3 regions of the Mesorhizobium sp. LNJC391B00 genome follow, and region 1 is predicted to be linked to each of the others. Evidence: predicted binding sites of a transcription regulator. Region 1 holds the regulator's gene; each other region holds the start of a gene.
What was found. Region 1 encodes LexA, which represses DNA repair genes until DNA is damaged. Its sites were predicted from a motif close to TGTTCNNNNTGTGTTCNG; they were not measured.
Positions count from the first base shown of each region.

Region 2: the regulator LexA is predicted to act here: its motif matches at 1,284-1,301, upstream of dinB (DNA polymerase IV).
Region 3: the regulator LexA is predicted to act here: its motif matches at 2,430-2,447, upstream of X750_RS157760 (UvrD-helicase domain-containing protein).

Region 1 is NZ_AYWI01000012.1:65,395-70,379, forward strand. It holds gene X750_RS140505 (ComEC/Rec2 family competence protein) at 1-2,365, shown strand, start outside; gene lexA (transcriptional repressor LexA) at 2,359-3,141, opposite strand; gene X750_RS140495 (GntR family transcriptional regulator) at 3,348-4,112, opposite strand; gene kynU (kynureninase) at 4,280-4,985, shown strand, end outside.
Region 2 is NZ_AYWI01000006.1:489,208-494,192, reverse strand. It holds gene dinB (DNA polymerase IV) at 1-1,222, opposite strand, end outside; gene X750_RS147400 (hypothetical protein) at 1,456-1,692, shown strand; gene X750_RS147405 (hypothetical protein) at 1,847-2,254, shown strand; gene X750_RS147410 (hypothetical protein) at 2,521-2,742, shown strand; gene X750_RS1000000164715 (hypothetical protein) at 3,132-3,461, opposite strand; gene X750_RS147415 (hypothetical protein) at 3,623-3,925, shown strand; gene X750_RS147420 (DUF1236 domain-containing protein) at 4,268-4,597, shown strand; gene X750_RS147425 (hypothetical protein) at 4,696-4,911, shown strand.
Region 3 is NZ_AYWI01000002.1:458,222-463,206, reverse strand. It holds gene X750_RS157760 (UvrD-helicase domain-containing protein) at 1-2,389, opposite strand, end outside; gene X750_RS157765 (glucose/quinate/shikimate family membrane-bound PQQ-dependent dehydrogenase) at 2,674-4,985, shown strand, end outside.

The sequences.
Region 1 (4,985 bases):
GCCGCTGCCCCTCGCGCTGCCTGAGCCGCATCCCGGCGTCGCGCCTGCGCTGCCCGGTCACGCCTTGCCGGCGCAAGTCACAGCGCCCGGATCTATCGCCCGCCTGCGCAGACGGCTTCGCCGTCCGTCATGGCCCGCGCTCCGCCGCAGCCTTGCCGCGGCCGCCAACACGGAGCTCGACCGGGGCGTCGCCTTCCTGCTGGTGCCGGTTTTCCTGGCGGCCGGCGTCATCATTTATTTCTCGCTGGCCGGCGAGCCCGGCTTTGCGCAGCCAATCGCCATTGTGGTGCTGGCGACATGTTGCGCTGTCGCCACGCGATCGCGGCCGAGGACGCATCTGTTCTGCATGGCCGCGATGCTGTGCGCGCTCGGCGTCGTCGCCGCCAAGGTCGAGACCTGGCGCGCCGGAACGCAGATGCTCGGCTCCGAGATCCAGACACGGCTGACCGGCCGCGTCGTCAGTCTCGAACAGATGGAGAGCGGGCGCATCAGGCTGACGCTTGACGTGGTTTCGACCGCTTACCCCGAGTTGCGCTACGCCCCGAAGCGGGTCAGGCTCTCGGCGCGGACCGTTCCCGCCGATATGACCGCCGGCTCCCTGATCACCGGCTATGCCAGGCTGTTGCCGCCGACCGGTCCGGTGCGGCCGGAGAGCTACGATTTCTCCTTCGACAGCTATTTCACCGGTATCGGCGGCAGCGGCTTCTTTCTCGGCAATCCGAAAGCCATTGCTACGCAGGGACCGCCGCCGCTGGCCGCGCGGCTCTCCTCGGCAATCGAGAACGCGCGCGAAAACATTGCCGACCATATCAGGGGCAAGATCGGCGGCGCCGAAGGCGAGATTGCCGCGGCGTTGATTGTCGGCGTGCGCGCCGGCATCCCGGACGAGGTCAACGAAGCGATGCGGCGCACCGGCATCTACCACATCATCTCCATCTCCGGCCTGCACATGGCGCTGGTTGCCGGCACCATCATGGCGTTGCTGCGTGGCGCCTTTGCGCTGTTTCCCGATTTCTCTTCGCGCCGCCCAGTCAAGAAATATGCAGCAGTGGCAGCACTCGTCTCCATCGCCGCCTATCTCGTTATTTCAGGCGTCGTGGTTGCCGCCGAGCGCAGCTTCATCATGCTGGCGGTCATGCTTGTCGCCGTGCTGTTTGATCGCGCCGCACTCACCATGCGCAATCTGGCGATCTCCGCCATCGCCGTCATCCTGGTGTCGCCGCACGAGGTGGTCGGTCCCAGCTTCCAGATGTCGTTTGCCGCCACCGCCGCCCTTGTCGGCGCCTATGCCGGCTGGGCCGATTACCGCGCCGACAAGGTGAGAACGCCGCTGGCAAAGCGCTCCTTCGTCGGCTTCCTGTCGCGAAAATTCGCGCTGGCCATGGGCGGCCTCGCCATGACCTCGATCATCGCCGGCAGTGCAACCTTGCTGTTCGCCATCTGGCATTTTCAGCGTGTGTCGCCGCTCAGCCTGATCGCCAATCTGGCCGTGATGCCGATTGTTTCGTTGATCGTCATGCCCTTTGCCGTGCTCAGCGCACTGGCGATGCCGTTCGGCGCCGACGGGCCGTTCCTCTATGTGATGGGCAAGGGTCTGATGGCGATGATCGCTATATCGGCCTGGATTTCCGAGCGCTCGCCGGTCGACGCCGTCGGGCTGATCTCCATCCGCTCGGTGCTGTTGGTGGCGGTCGCCCTCGTCATCGCCACCATGGCCACCACCTGGCTCAGGCTGGCGGCCGTGCCTTTCGCGCTGGCCGGCCTGTTGACGGTGCCGCAGGTGCTTACGCCCGACGTGCTCATATCCGAGGACGCACATCTGGTGGCCATGCCGATAGGTGGCGGCGAACTCGCCCTCAACCGCGAACGCTCCAACGAATTCACCACGGACAATTGGAAACGGGCGCTGCGGGCCGAAACCATTATCCCGCCCGAGATTTTCGAGGCAACAGATACGCGGTTCGATCTCGATCCGCTCGATCTGCCGCCCGGGTCGCCCTTCTATTGCATGGGCGATCTCTGTATCGCCCGACACCCTTCCGGAGCCATTGTAGCCCTTGCCAAAGACCGCAAGACGGCGCGGCCGGCCTGTGCCTTCGCGAGCCTGATCGTCATCGATGACGCCACCGCCTACAATCCGTGCCGCGACCCGCTGGTGCTGGTCGTGACGAAGAAACAGCTGGCCCGCGACGGCAGCGCCGCCGTCTTCTTCGATCCGCAATCGGCAGCTGCAGCGCCAACCATCCGCTTCGCCGTCGACAAGCCGTATCGCCCCTGGCACGAGCAACGCCGCTTCTCCCGCGAAGCGCGCGGCCTGCCGCCTTACAACCAGCGTGAAAAGTACAAACCCAAGCCGGCTCAGTAGCGCCGGATCAATCCGACAAGCTTGCCCTGCACCTTCACCCTGTCCGGTCCAAAAATGCGGGTCTCGTAGGCCGGGTTGGCGGCTTCCAGGGCGATCGAGGCGCCCTTGCGGCGGAAGCGTTTCAGGGTCGCTTCCTCATCGTCGACCAACGCCACCACGATCTCGCCGGGGCTGGCTGTGTCGGCATTGCGGATGATGACCGTGTCGCCATCGAAAATGCCGGCCTCGATCATCGAATCGCCCTTGACCTCGAGCGCGTAGTGTTCACCGCCCATGATCATGTCGGGCGGCACCGAGATCGAATGGGTCTGATGCTGGATGGCGTCGATCGGCACACCGGCAGCAATGCGTCCCATCACCGGGATCGACACCGCCGAAACGGCGTCGTCATTGCCGGCCGACATCGAACGCGACGGCGAGCCCGGCTTGATCTGGCGGCCGATACCGCCTTGGCCCATCGCGCCTTGTCCTTGGCCGCCTTGCCCTTGGCCGGTTTGACCAAGACTGCCCTGAATGACGCTCGGCGAAAACTTCCTCGCCGCATTGAGGCCTGGTGCGATCGAGTCGGGCAGCCGCAGCACTTCCAGCGCGCGCGCCCGGTTCGGCAGCCGGCGAATGAAACCGCGCTCCTCAAGCGCCGTGATCAGGCGGTGGATGCCGGACTTGGAGGCGAGGTCAAGCGCTTCCTTCATCTCATCGAAGGACGGCGGGATTCCGCTCTCCTTCAGGCGTTCATGGATGAACATCAGAAGCTCATGTTGTTTGCGCGTCAGCATCGCGGCCCCCAGGGGTTCTGAAACCAGAATCAGAAAAAACAAACCCAGAACAAACACTATCTGTTCCAGTTGTGTTCCGCAACCTTTTAAAGTTTAATGAATGTGTTGACGTTTTGTTCAGCGTGACGTTCGGCACCGCCGAGCGGCGCTCGTAGTCGTTGGCCGGCAACGGGGTGAAACGAAGACAAAGTGCCCTGCGTCGTCGGCTACGATCGCCGCTTCCTTTTCGGACGGGGCTGCGCAGCATCCGCGCCGGGTTCACTCTGGGCATAGACCTGCAGCGTGTAGCCGATGTGAGCGGTCATCAGAGTTTTCGCACGTTCGACGTCGCGATCGAGGGCCGCTTCCATCAGGGCGGTATGGTGTTCGATCGCCACGGCGTCGCGCAGGGCCGCCACGGCCTTCCGGTGGCCATCCGTGCGGCCGGCGGCGGCGCGCAGCGTCGGGGCCAGACCCAGAAAGCGGTGATGGCGATGCAATTGGTCGGAAATCGTCGCATTGAAGCGCAGCAGCCAGCTGGATGTCGCGGCACTGAGCAGCGCCGCATGGAAGGCATCGTGTTTTTCGTACCACGCGTCGACCGCATCATCCGATGGATCGTCGAGAACAGACCCGCACCGTGAGAGACGATAGTGGGCGGCAACGACCGCGTCTTCCCACTCACGGTCGCCCTCCTCGATCGATTCCACCAGCAGGGGCAGTTCGACCACCAGCCGCGCACGCGCCAAATCCTCGAGCTCCGCCCGAGAGACGGGAGCGACCGCAAACCCGCGGTTGCTGATGGCGGTCACAAGCCGTTCCGCCTCCAGCCGCGACAGCGCCTCGCGCAACGGCGTCCAGCCGATGCCGTAGGTGTTGCGCAGCGTGCTCAGCTTCAACGGCGCGGCAGGCGCCAGCCGGGTCGCAAGAATATCGCGCCTGAGCAGGCGATAGGCCGCTTCCGTCTTCGAGGTCTGCTCGTCATCCAGCATCGTGATCCATCAGACATAAACGCTCGGCGGATCATTATATATCAAAGCCTTTCAATGGGTGAATTATATATAATGTTTGACAGTTCAAGGGCGACCACTCAAGATCGCCGGCATGTTTGGGCGGCAGGCTCCGCCGCGCGCGTTTGTCCATGGAGGGGCGCCGGATCATGAGCACGACACCCGATCTCGCTACAATCGAAGCAATGGATGCCGCCGATCCGCTGCGCTCCATGCGCGAACGCTTTGTCTTGCCGCAAGGCGTGATTTATCTCGACGGCAATTCCCTGGGCGCCGCGTCAGCGGTCGTCTTCAGCGAACTGCAGCAGGCCGCCACGCAGGAATGGGCGCACGACCTCATTCGCGCCTGGAACACCGCCGGCTGGTTCAACATGCCGGTGGAACTCGGAGATCAGCTCGGGCGACTGATCGGCGCGGCTGATGGGCAGACGGTGGTCTGCGACACAACCTCGATCAACATCTACAAGCTGCTGCACGCAGCGCTCGGCATGCGGCCGGATCGGTCGGTCATCGTTGCCGAGGGCGACAGTTTCCCGACCGACCTCTACATGGCCGAAGGCGTCGCCTCGACCCGGCCGGGAACGCGGCTGCGGCTGGAGGGCGTCGACGCGGCCGCAATCGAGGAGCTGATCGACGACAGCGTTGCCGTCATCCTGGTCAACCACGTCAACTACAAATCCGGCCAGTTGCGCGACATGGCGGCGCTGACGCGCAAGGCACATGACGCCGGCGCGCTGATCATCTGGGATCTCTGCCACACGGCCGGCGCCTTGCCGGTCGAACTTGACCGTGCCAATGCCGATTTCGCCGTCGGCTGCACCTACAAATACCTCAATGGCGGCCCGGGCTCGCCAG
Region 2 (4,985 bases), on a different contig from region 1:
GTTCGCGGAAGGCATCGGGAACCGAGCGCCGGGCTTCCAGCGCCACGGCGCCATAGCCGACAGCCTCTCTGCCAAAGCGCTGGCGGATCTTGTCGATGGCGCGGTCGGCGCCAAAGCGCGCCAGGCCTTGCCTGCTGCCGGGTCGCTGCTTTTCATCGGCAAGCCCGAGCGGCAGCTCCAACTGCAGCTCGGCACTTTCTTCCAGCTGCGACACCGAGATCGCCAGCAGCGAGATGGTCTTCTCCCGAGGGTTGGCGGCCAGCACGCCGCGCACCAGCTCCCCGGCGATTTCGGCCAGCATCGCGGTTGCCGAAATCGGTTGCTCGAGCGTCAGCGAGCGTGTGACCGCGTGCAGATCGGCGAAACGCACGCGCACCGTCACCGTGCGCCCGGGCCGTGATTTCGCCCTGAGCCGGCTGGCGACCCGGTCTGCCAGATGCAGCAGGACGGGTCCGAAGATACGCGCCTCGGCCGGCCGTCTGCCAAGCGCCGACTGCGCGCCGGCGGAATGCGACCGCCTGTGGGTTTCGAGCTTTCGCGGGTCGCGGTTCCATGCCAGCGACGACAGCTTTTCGCCGGCGGCGGGCCCGAGCAATCTTCGCAGCGCCCCACCATGCGTCTTTGCCAACTGGCCGATGGTCTCGATGCCGATCTCGGCCAGCCGCGCTCTGGTCGCCGGGCCGACGCCCCACATCAGCCCGACCGGCAGATCATGCAGGAAGGCAAGTTCGGTGTCCGGATCGACCACCACCAGGCCGTCGGGCTTGGCCACCTGCGAGGCGATCTTGGCCAGATGCTTGGTGCGCGCCACGCCGATCGAGATCGGCAGGCCGAGCTCTGCCCGGACCCGCCGACGCACCGTGGCGGCGATCTCGGCCGGCGGCCCGAACAGATGCGTGCAGCCGGCGACGTCGGCAAAGGCTTCATCGATGGAAATCCGCTCGACCAGCGGCGTGAAATCGTCGAGCACCTTGATGGCGGCGTCGCCCAGCCGCTGATAGTCGGCGAAATGGCCGCCGACGAAAATCAGTCCGGGGCAAAGCTCGCGCGCGCGTCGTCCGGGCATGCCGCCGCGCACGCCGAAAACCCTGGCTTCGTAGGAGGCGGCAAGCACGACGCCGCCGCCGACGGCGATCGGCTTGCCCCTGAGCGCCGGGTCGAGCAGCTGCTCGACCGAGGCGTAGAAGGCGTCGAGATCCGCATGCAGGATGGTGGGCTCCATCCCGACCGTTCCCTTTGCGGCGTTGCAGCATTAGCCGCGTCTGTTGTGAGAGGCGTTTTTGCCGAACAAATAGAGAACAAACAGGGCCTATTGTCAAGCGAAGCGGTTGTCGCCGGCCGGCCCGTTCCAGGTCGGGCTGTCGAGTGCTCCGCCTGGGCATCGGACCTGCGGAACATTGTCTCTCGCCTCGGCGTTCATATCCGCGACGGGACGCTGTTTTTGTGGAGGCCGGTATGGGCCAGTTCGAGATGATCGACCTCGTCAGCGTCATTGACGCCTGCACGAGCGATCGCGTTGCCGGGCACTGCGTGTCAATGGCCAGGGCGGTGGAGGAGTTGCGAGTGCTGACCGGTGATTTCGTATCGCCGGACGAGACGGTGGCCAACGCGCTGTCGGCAGTGGCGCTGGGGCGCGGCTGCGCGGTGGTGTTCGACGAGCGAGCGGGCGCCGACATCTTGCTGACGCCGTAGCGGGGCGGCGCCGGGTTATGGCAGCCAGAAAAGTCGAACAGCGTGCAAAAAGCTGTGCAGGCATGGCCCCATAAGCGGGGCGTGGAAAATTTCTGCGCGTGGGTGTATTCTCCAGGACGCAAGCGGTCGCAGACCGCATAGGGGGAGAAATGACATGCCGAGGGTTTCGGAACTCTTTTTCAAAACTGCCATCTTGTTCCTGATGTTGGGGATTGCGGCCGGCCTGCAGATGGCGATCTCGGGCGACCACGCCGCTTTTCCGGCGCACGCGCATATCAATCTGCTCGGTTGGGTGACGAGCGCCATCTTCGGCGGCTACTACGCGCTCAATCCGCAAAAGGCGGCGCGTCGCGTCGCCATGATCCACTACGGGCTCTACACTCTCGGCTTGGTGATCATGCTGCCGGCGCTGTATGTGATGCTGCAGGGAAACCCGGCGCTTGAACCGATCGTCGCCGGTGGCTCGCTCATTATCGCCGCTGCCGTTCTGGTTTTTGCTTTCGTGGTGTTTTCGCCCGAAACGGCGCGCTCGGTGTCCGGCGTGGTTCCGGCCTCTCGCTGACTGTTCGCGCGCGGCGATCAAAGTCCGACCCGCATTCGCGACCCGCGACACGGGTTGGCCAGGCCGATGGCCGCAGCCGCTGGCTGCGGTGTCTATCGCCGCGTCGGCGCTCAACATACCCGAGTCCCACCACGTATTATTTCGTGACTATTTGGCGCCGGAACCTTCCCAGATATCGCGCGTTGCGGCGACTGTATTCGCGCTGCCTTATATATAGGCAGACTTGAGTACGTCCACAGCATGGGTTGGGGGAGGAGCAGGCCACCATGTCGAACAGAGAAATCGGAACGTCGGCCTCACTGGGCCGACGCATCGCCGATCTGAAAGCCAGGATGCGAGACGCCAGCGTTACTGAACACGAGATGCAGACCTTCCAGAAGGTCGCGGCCATCATGGGGGGTGTCGAAGGCTCCCTATGCCTCGACGCCGACGACCTGATCGCGGCGTCCTTCGTCACCGAGGCGCTCGGCGATCCCGGGTCGAACTGAAGGTCAGAGCCCGTCGGCACTCAAGTGCCGGCGGGCGATGGCCCGGTTCGCAGCGTTGCGATGCTGGAGCGTGTCTGCACCGCCCGCGGCGGGGATTTCTTGCGCACTTTGAAGATTTCAGGCGAGCGGCCTCGACGGCGCTTGAATATTGGGCTTCGCCTTGTGCTTCTCGGCTGCTTCTCGGCTGTCGAAGGTGCCGAGATTGTTGCCGTCCAGCCCTTGACCACAAGGGCTAAGCCAAACCGCCAAGGCGCCTTAAACGAAGGATCCGGCCAGCCGGATCCTTCGAAATATCGCGATGCTCCGGCATCGCCTTCAGCTCATCCTTGGTCCAACTGGTGACGGCGTGGACGTCCCGGGAAACCTCTCGAAAGTCCGCGGTCGCTGCCTTACACCTCGTCGAACGGGCCGCCGCGCCTCGCCAGGTCGTGACCAATGGCGGCTTCCTCGGCGTCGTCGGGCAAGGCATCGTCACTGTCCTGGTAGGGGTTGTCGTCATCCTCCTCGGGCAATTCGCCTTCCTTCTCGACACCGGTGGTGTCCGGCAGGCTTTCCTCATCTGCTCCGTCGGGCAGGACCGTTGCGCCACGCAGCGCATCCCAATCCTGCCGGCGCGGCGTCGGCGCTTCCACCTCGTCATTGGCGATCCTGTCGCGGGCATCGTTTTTGCTCGGTGGCGCCTCGACCTCGTCATTGGGTTTTCTGTTTCGTTCTTCCATGATTGCCTCCTCCGGGCGGCTTTGCGTCGAGAAGGTGGAACTCACTTCCCGGCTGTCAGGTTCCGGCAACCACTCCATCTCCGTGGAACCAATTGCCGCCAGTCTGCTTTGCCAAGGACTAGTCTGCTTTGCCAAGGAGATGAATCCAGAGGAGCTGGACCATGAAGACTTTCCCCCTCATCCCATGCGTGCTGCTCCTGGCGCTGGCCGACCCGGCGGCTGCGCAGGACAATGGCGACCAGCACGGCCCTGCCGCGCCTTGCCAGGCGCAGCCTCAGGACGATGGTCAGAAGCCGCCGGTCGGCAATGGCGGCGGCGAATCGACCAGCACGCTCGGTCCCTGCGGCGGCGTGCTGCAGCCGCCGCCCAGTGGTGACCAGGGTATGACGCAGCCGCCGCCGGACCAGGGCAAGACGCCGGTGATCAAGCCTGGCGAGGTGCCTGGGCAGCCGCCGAAGCAATGACCTTTGCTTGAAACTTCACGGCGTGGCACGAAGGCGGTCGGTTCCGGTCTTGGCCGGGCGACGCGGTCACCGGATCAATGCCGGCGCCGGCCGCGATCGCCACCGGAATTTGGAGCCGTGCATCATCCACGTCGAAGGTCTCCTGAGGGATTGTGCTTCAATGCGAATCTTGCGGGTGCGGGTTCTGCTGGCATGACCGGGAAGCCGATCAATTTAGTCTCCGCTTGCGGAACAAGACCGTACCGGCTGCGTTTGCCTCCAGGAGCCCGCCACCTCGATCTGCGCTGTTTTCGCCTCATGCGGGAACACGGCGGAGCTCGCCAACAACGACAGGAGACGAAGATGAAAACCATCCTTATTCCCGCCGTCGCCGGGCTCGCCATGATCGCTGGTATCGGCATTGCCGCCGCCGACGAGGTCATCGTCACGCAGCCGGCACAGCAGCAGGTGATCATCACCCCGGAACAGCGCACGGTCGTGCACCAGTACGTAAAGAAACATCCGCTTGCCTCGGTCAATCTGCTCGGCGTCGAATTGAATGTCGGCACTGCCTTGCCTGACACTGTCGAGCTGCAGGAGGTTCCCGACGTTCAGTACAGATACGCCGTCGTCGACAACCATACCGTGTTGGTCGACCCCAGCACGCGCAGGATTGTCGAGGTGGTCGAGTAACGCTCGACAACCTAACCATTCATCGGTGATACGGCCCTGTCGTTCTTCCTAAAAGGGCGGCAGGGCCGAATGACGAAGATGATGAAAGGAGAATTGCCATGTTGCCGCATGTCGAGACCCCGAACTCCGCCAATGTTGCGGCGTGTTGCGACAAGTTGCTGGCCGAGCGCAACACGGCGCTGTTATCGATGAAGGAAGCGATCGCGCTCCTGCGGGAGCGCACCGGCACCGATCGTTCGGATGCCGACCTCGCGGGGCTGATCGTCAAGAAAGCGGCGCTGCTCGGCGTTGCGGTGATTTCCGACCCGCGCTGAGATGTCTCGTCACTCAAGACGCCGGCCGAATTTTCGGCTAATGTTTTCGTGGAATCTGGACCAACCGACCGGAC
Region 3 (4,985 bases), on a different contig from region 1:
AGCCCGGCGTGGCATAGGTGTTGGAAAAGGCGCCGGATTTTTCCGCGCCGACATTGTCGAAGCGCGAGGCGCCGTAGGGGTTCTGCCGTCCTGCGCCCTGGCCGCCACGGCCCGACGCGAACGAACCGCCGCCATAGGAATTGCCGTAGCCGCCGTAGGAGTTGCCGCTTTCGGCGACCTCGACATGGGCTTCCGGCAGTTCGTCCAGAAAGCGCGACGGGATGGTCGACTGCCACAGGCCGTGGATGCGGCGGTTGGAGACGAACCACAAATGCAGGTTCTTCTTGGCCCGGGTCAGGCCGACATAGGCGAGACGGCGCTCTTCCTCCAGGCCGGAGCGACCGCCTTCGTCCAGCGCGCGCTGGTGCGGAAACAGGCCTTCCTCCCAGCCGGGCAGGAAAACCGTCTCGAATTCGAGGCCCTTGGCCGAATGCAGCGTCATGATGTTGACGGCGTCGAGCTCGGCGTTCTGCTCGGCGTCCATGACCAGCGCGACATGTTCGAGGAAGGAGCGCAATGACTCGTATTCCTCCATGGAGCGGATCAGCTCTTTCAGGTTTTCCAGCCGGCCCGGCGCCTCGACCGAGCGGTCGTTCTTCCACATGTCGGTGTAGCCGCTCTCCTCCAGAATGGTCTCGGCGAGTTCGGTGTGCGGCGTGGTTTCCAGCGCCTTCTGCCAGCGCTCGAAATTGGCCGCCACTTCGCGCAAGGCCGCGCGGGGCTTGGGCTTCAGCTCGTCGCTTTCCGCAAGCTTGGCGGCTGCCTCCAGCATCGGGATGCGCAAGCTCCGCGCCGTGTCGTGGATCTGGCGGATGGTGGCTTCACCCAGGCCGCGCTTGGGGACATTGACGATGCGCTCGAAGGCGAGGTCGTCGGCGCCCTGCGCGACGACGCGGAAGAAGGCCAGCGCATCGCGGATTTCCATGCGCTCATAAAAACGCGGGCCGCCGATGACGCGGTAATTGAGGCCGAGCGTGACGAAGCGGTCTTCGAATTCGCGCATCTGGAAGGAGGCGCGGACCAGGATGGCCATGTCGTTGAGATTGTGCTTGGCACGCTGGTAGGTCTCGATGGTTTCGCCGACGGCGCGCGCTTCCTCCTCGGAATCCCAAGCGGCGTGGACATGCACCTTCTCGTCGTCCTCGGCGACCTTCTCGGTGAACAGCGTCTTGCCGAAGCGACCCTCATTGTGGGCGATGAGGTGCGAGGCGGTGCCGAGGATGTGCGCCGTCGAGCGGTAGTTGCGTTCCAGCCGGATGATGGTGGCGCCCGGGAAATCCTTGTCGAAGCGCAGGATGTTGTCGACCTCGGCGCCACGCCAGCCATAGATGGACTGGTCGTCGTCGCCGACGCAGCAAATGTTTACGGTGGCGCGGGTTTCGGCCGAAGAGCGCCCAATCTCCCCCCTTGTGGGGGAGATGTCGGCGGAGCCGACAGAGGGGGGCGCTGTCCCGCCGGCATTTGCATTTTGATTATCGGAGACGCCGCGATCTTTCGCGCCCCCCTCTGTCCTGCCGGACATCTCCCCCACATGGGGGGAGATCGGCTTGCCTTCAGGCCTTTGCGCCAGCAGCCGCAGCCACATGTATTGCGCGGTGTTGGTGTCCTGGTACTCGTCGACGAGGATGTATTTGAAGCGCTTGTGGTAGTCCTTCAGCACGTCCGGATTGGCGCGGAAGATGCGGATCGGGTGGCAGAGCAGATCGCCGAAGTCGCAGGCGTTCAGCGTCTTCAGCCGCTCCTGATAGGCCTTGTAGAGTTCCCGGCCCTTGCCGTTGGCGAAGCTGCGCGCGTCGCCCTCGGCAATGTCGGCGGGGCCTTGGCCCTTGTTCTTCCAGCCGTCGATCATCTGCGCGAACTGCTTGGCCGGCCAGCGCTTGTCGTCGAGGCCTTCGGCCTGGATCAGCTGCTTGATCAGCCGTACGACATCGTCGGTGTCGAGGATGGTGAAATCGGATTTGAGCCCGGCCAGCTCAGCGTGGCGGCGCAAGAGCTTGACGCCGATGGAGTGGAAGGTGCCGAGCCACGGCATGCCCTCGACGGCTTCGCCGACGAGATGGCCGATGCGCTGCTTCATCTCGCGCGCGGCCTTGTTGGTGAAGGTCACCGCCAGGATCTGCGAGGGGAAAGCCCTGCCGGTGGCCAGGATATGGGCGATGCGGGTGGTCAGCACGCGTGTCTTGCCGGTGCCGGCGCCGGCCAGCACCAGGACCGGGCCTTCGGTGGTTTCCACCGCCAGCCGCTGCTCGGGGTTGAGGCCGTTGAGATAATCGGGCGCGCTGTTGGGGCCGCTGCGGGCCGCCATGGCGCGCGCGGCTATGCCCGACGGGGCCGCGGGCCGCGCATTGGGTTCGTCAAAAAAGGGCATGTCTTCCGCAAAGCCGGACATCTCCCCCGAATGTAGTGATTCGGGAGCGAAAGACCAGAAGTGTCTACGTTTTGTTCTGGTTTGGAAGTGAGATTCTGGGGCGCAGTGCGAATTTCATCGTCCCGACGTCCGACAATGTCGTGGAGGTGCTGCAGCGTGGGAGCGGAATGAAGTCGAGCGTTTGCTCTCGCCTTATGCTGGCAGGGCCAGCTTGACACACGCGGCCTGGGGGAGAAAGCTGGCGACAGGGCAGGGGCGGCTGCCCGTGAGGCGCTGCAAAGCGCATCAGTCGAAGGAGTATCGTCTTGGCTGTCGTCATCACCTCCCTCATCCTGTTCCTCATCGGCCTGGCACTTGGCGGCGGCGGCGTCTGGCTCGCGATGCTGGGCGGCAGCTGGTACTATGTCATCACCGGTCTCGCCTTCCTGATCGCCGCATGGCTGCTCTTCCGGCGCAAATCGACGGCGCTCTGGCTCTACGCGGCGATCGTGCTCGGCACTCTGGCCTGGGCGGTGTGGGAAATCGGCTTCGACTGGTGGGAACTCGGACCGCGCGGCGGCATCATCGTGCTTCTGGCGCTCTGGCTGCTGACACCTTGGGCAAGGCGGGGCCTGACCGGCCCCGACGCGCGAGCGCCGCTCATTCTGGCCGTGCTGGCTTCGCTCGCCGTCGCCGGTTATTCGATGACGGCTGATCCCAAGGACATCGCCGGCGACCTCAGCGCCGACAAGGTGACGCCGACTGCCGATCTCGGCGGCAATGTGCCTCCCGGTGAATGGCACTTCTACGGCCGCACGCAATTTGGCCAGCGCTATTCGCCGCTCGACCAGATCACGCCCGACAATGTCGCCAAATTGCAGCCGGCCTGGACCTACCAGACCGGCGACGTGAAAGGGCCGGACGATGTCGGCGAAACCACCTACCAGGTGACGCCGCTGAAGGTGGGCGATGCGCTCTATATCTGCACGCCGCACAATTTCGCCATCGCCATCGATGCCGCCACCGGCAAGGAGAAATGGCGTTTCGATCCCAAGATCAAGCTCGACAAGGACCGCCAGCACCAGACCTGCCGCGGCGTGTCCTACTATGCCGATGCCAAGATCGCCGCCGGCCAGCCTTGCGCGACTCGCGTCTACCTGCCGACATCGGATGCGCGGCTGATCGCGCTCGACGCCGCCAACGGCCAGGTCTGCCCGTCCTTCGCCGAAGCCGGCACGCTCAATTTGTTGACCAACATGCCGTATCCGAAGTCGGGCTATTATTACTCGACCTCGGCGCCGCTGATTGCGGGCGGCAAGATCATCATCGGCGGCGCGGTCAACGACAATTATTCGACGCAAGAGCCGTCCGGCGTCATCCGGGCCTTCGACGTCGACACCGGCGCCCTGGTGTGGAACTGGGATTCCGGCAATCCGGACCAGACAACGCCGCTGGCGGCAGGCCAGACCTACACCCACAACTCGCCCAACATGTGGTCGACGGCAAGCGCCGACGAGAAGCTCGGCCTGCTCTATGTGCCGCTCGGCAACCAGACGCCGGACCAGCTCGGGATGGGCCGCAGCGCCAATGTCGAGAAGTTTTCCTCCTCGATCACCGCGCTCGATCTGGCCACCGGACAAGTGCGCTGGGTGCGGCAGACCGTGCATCACGACCTCTGGGACATGGATGTGCCGGCACAGCCGACCCTGGTCGACATCACCACCGCTGCCGGCGTCGTTCCGGGCCTGGTTGGACCGACCAAGCAGGGCGACCTCTACGTGCTCGACCGGCGCAGCGGCGAGCCGATCATCCCGATCAAGGAAGTGCCGGCGCCGGGCGGCGCTGTCGAGGGCGATCACACGTCGCCGACGCAGCCGGTCTCGGATCTCTCCTTCAATCCGAGGCCGCTGACCGGCGCCGACATGTGGGGCATCACCATGTTCGACCAGCTGGCCTGCCGGATCGAATTCCAGGGTCTGCGCTACGAGGGCCGCTATACCCCGCCATCGGTGCAGGGCTCGCTGGTCTATCCCGGTAATTTCGGCACCTTCAACTGGGGCGGCGTCGCCGTCGATCCGGTGCGGCAGGTGATGTTCGGCATGCCGACCTATCTGGCGTTCAAATCGCAGCTCATTCCGCGCGACCAGGTGCCGCCCCCGGATGAGGGGCGCGGCAGCGAGCAGGGGCTGAACCGCAATGAGGGCGCACCCTATGCGGTGGTGATGGGGCCGTTCCTGTCGCCGCTCGGCGTGCCCTGCCAGGCGCCGCCATGGGGCTATGTGGCGGGAGCGGACCTTAGAACCGGCAAGATCGCCTACAAGCACCGCAACGGCACCGTCTATGACATGACGCCGTTGCCCTTGCCGCTGAAGGTCGGTGTTCCCGGCATTGGCGGGCCGATGATCACCGCCGGCGGCGTCGTCTTCCTGGGCGCGGCGGTCGACGACTATCTGCGCGCCTATGACCTGACATCGGGCAAGCAGCTCTGGCAGGCCAGGCTGCCGGCCGGTGGGCAGTCGACGCCGATGACCTACACCGTCGCCGACGGCCGCCAGTTCGTGGTCATCGTCGCCGGCGGCCACGGCTCGGTCGGCACCAAGCCGGGCGACTATGTGATGGCCTATACGCTGCCGAAGTA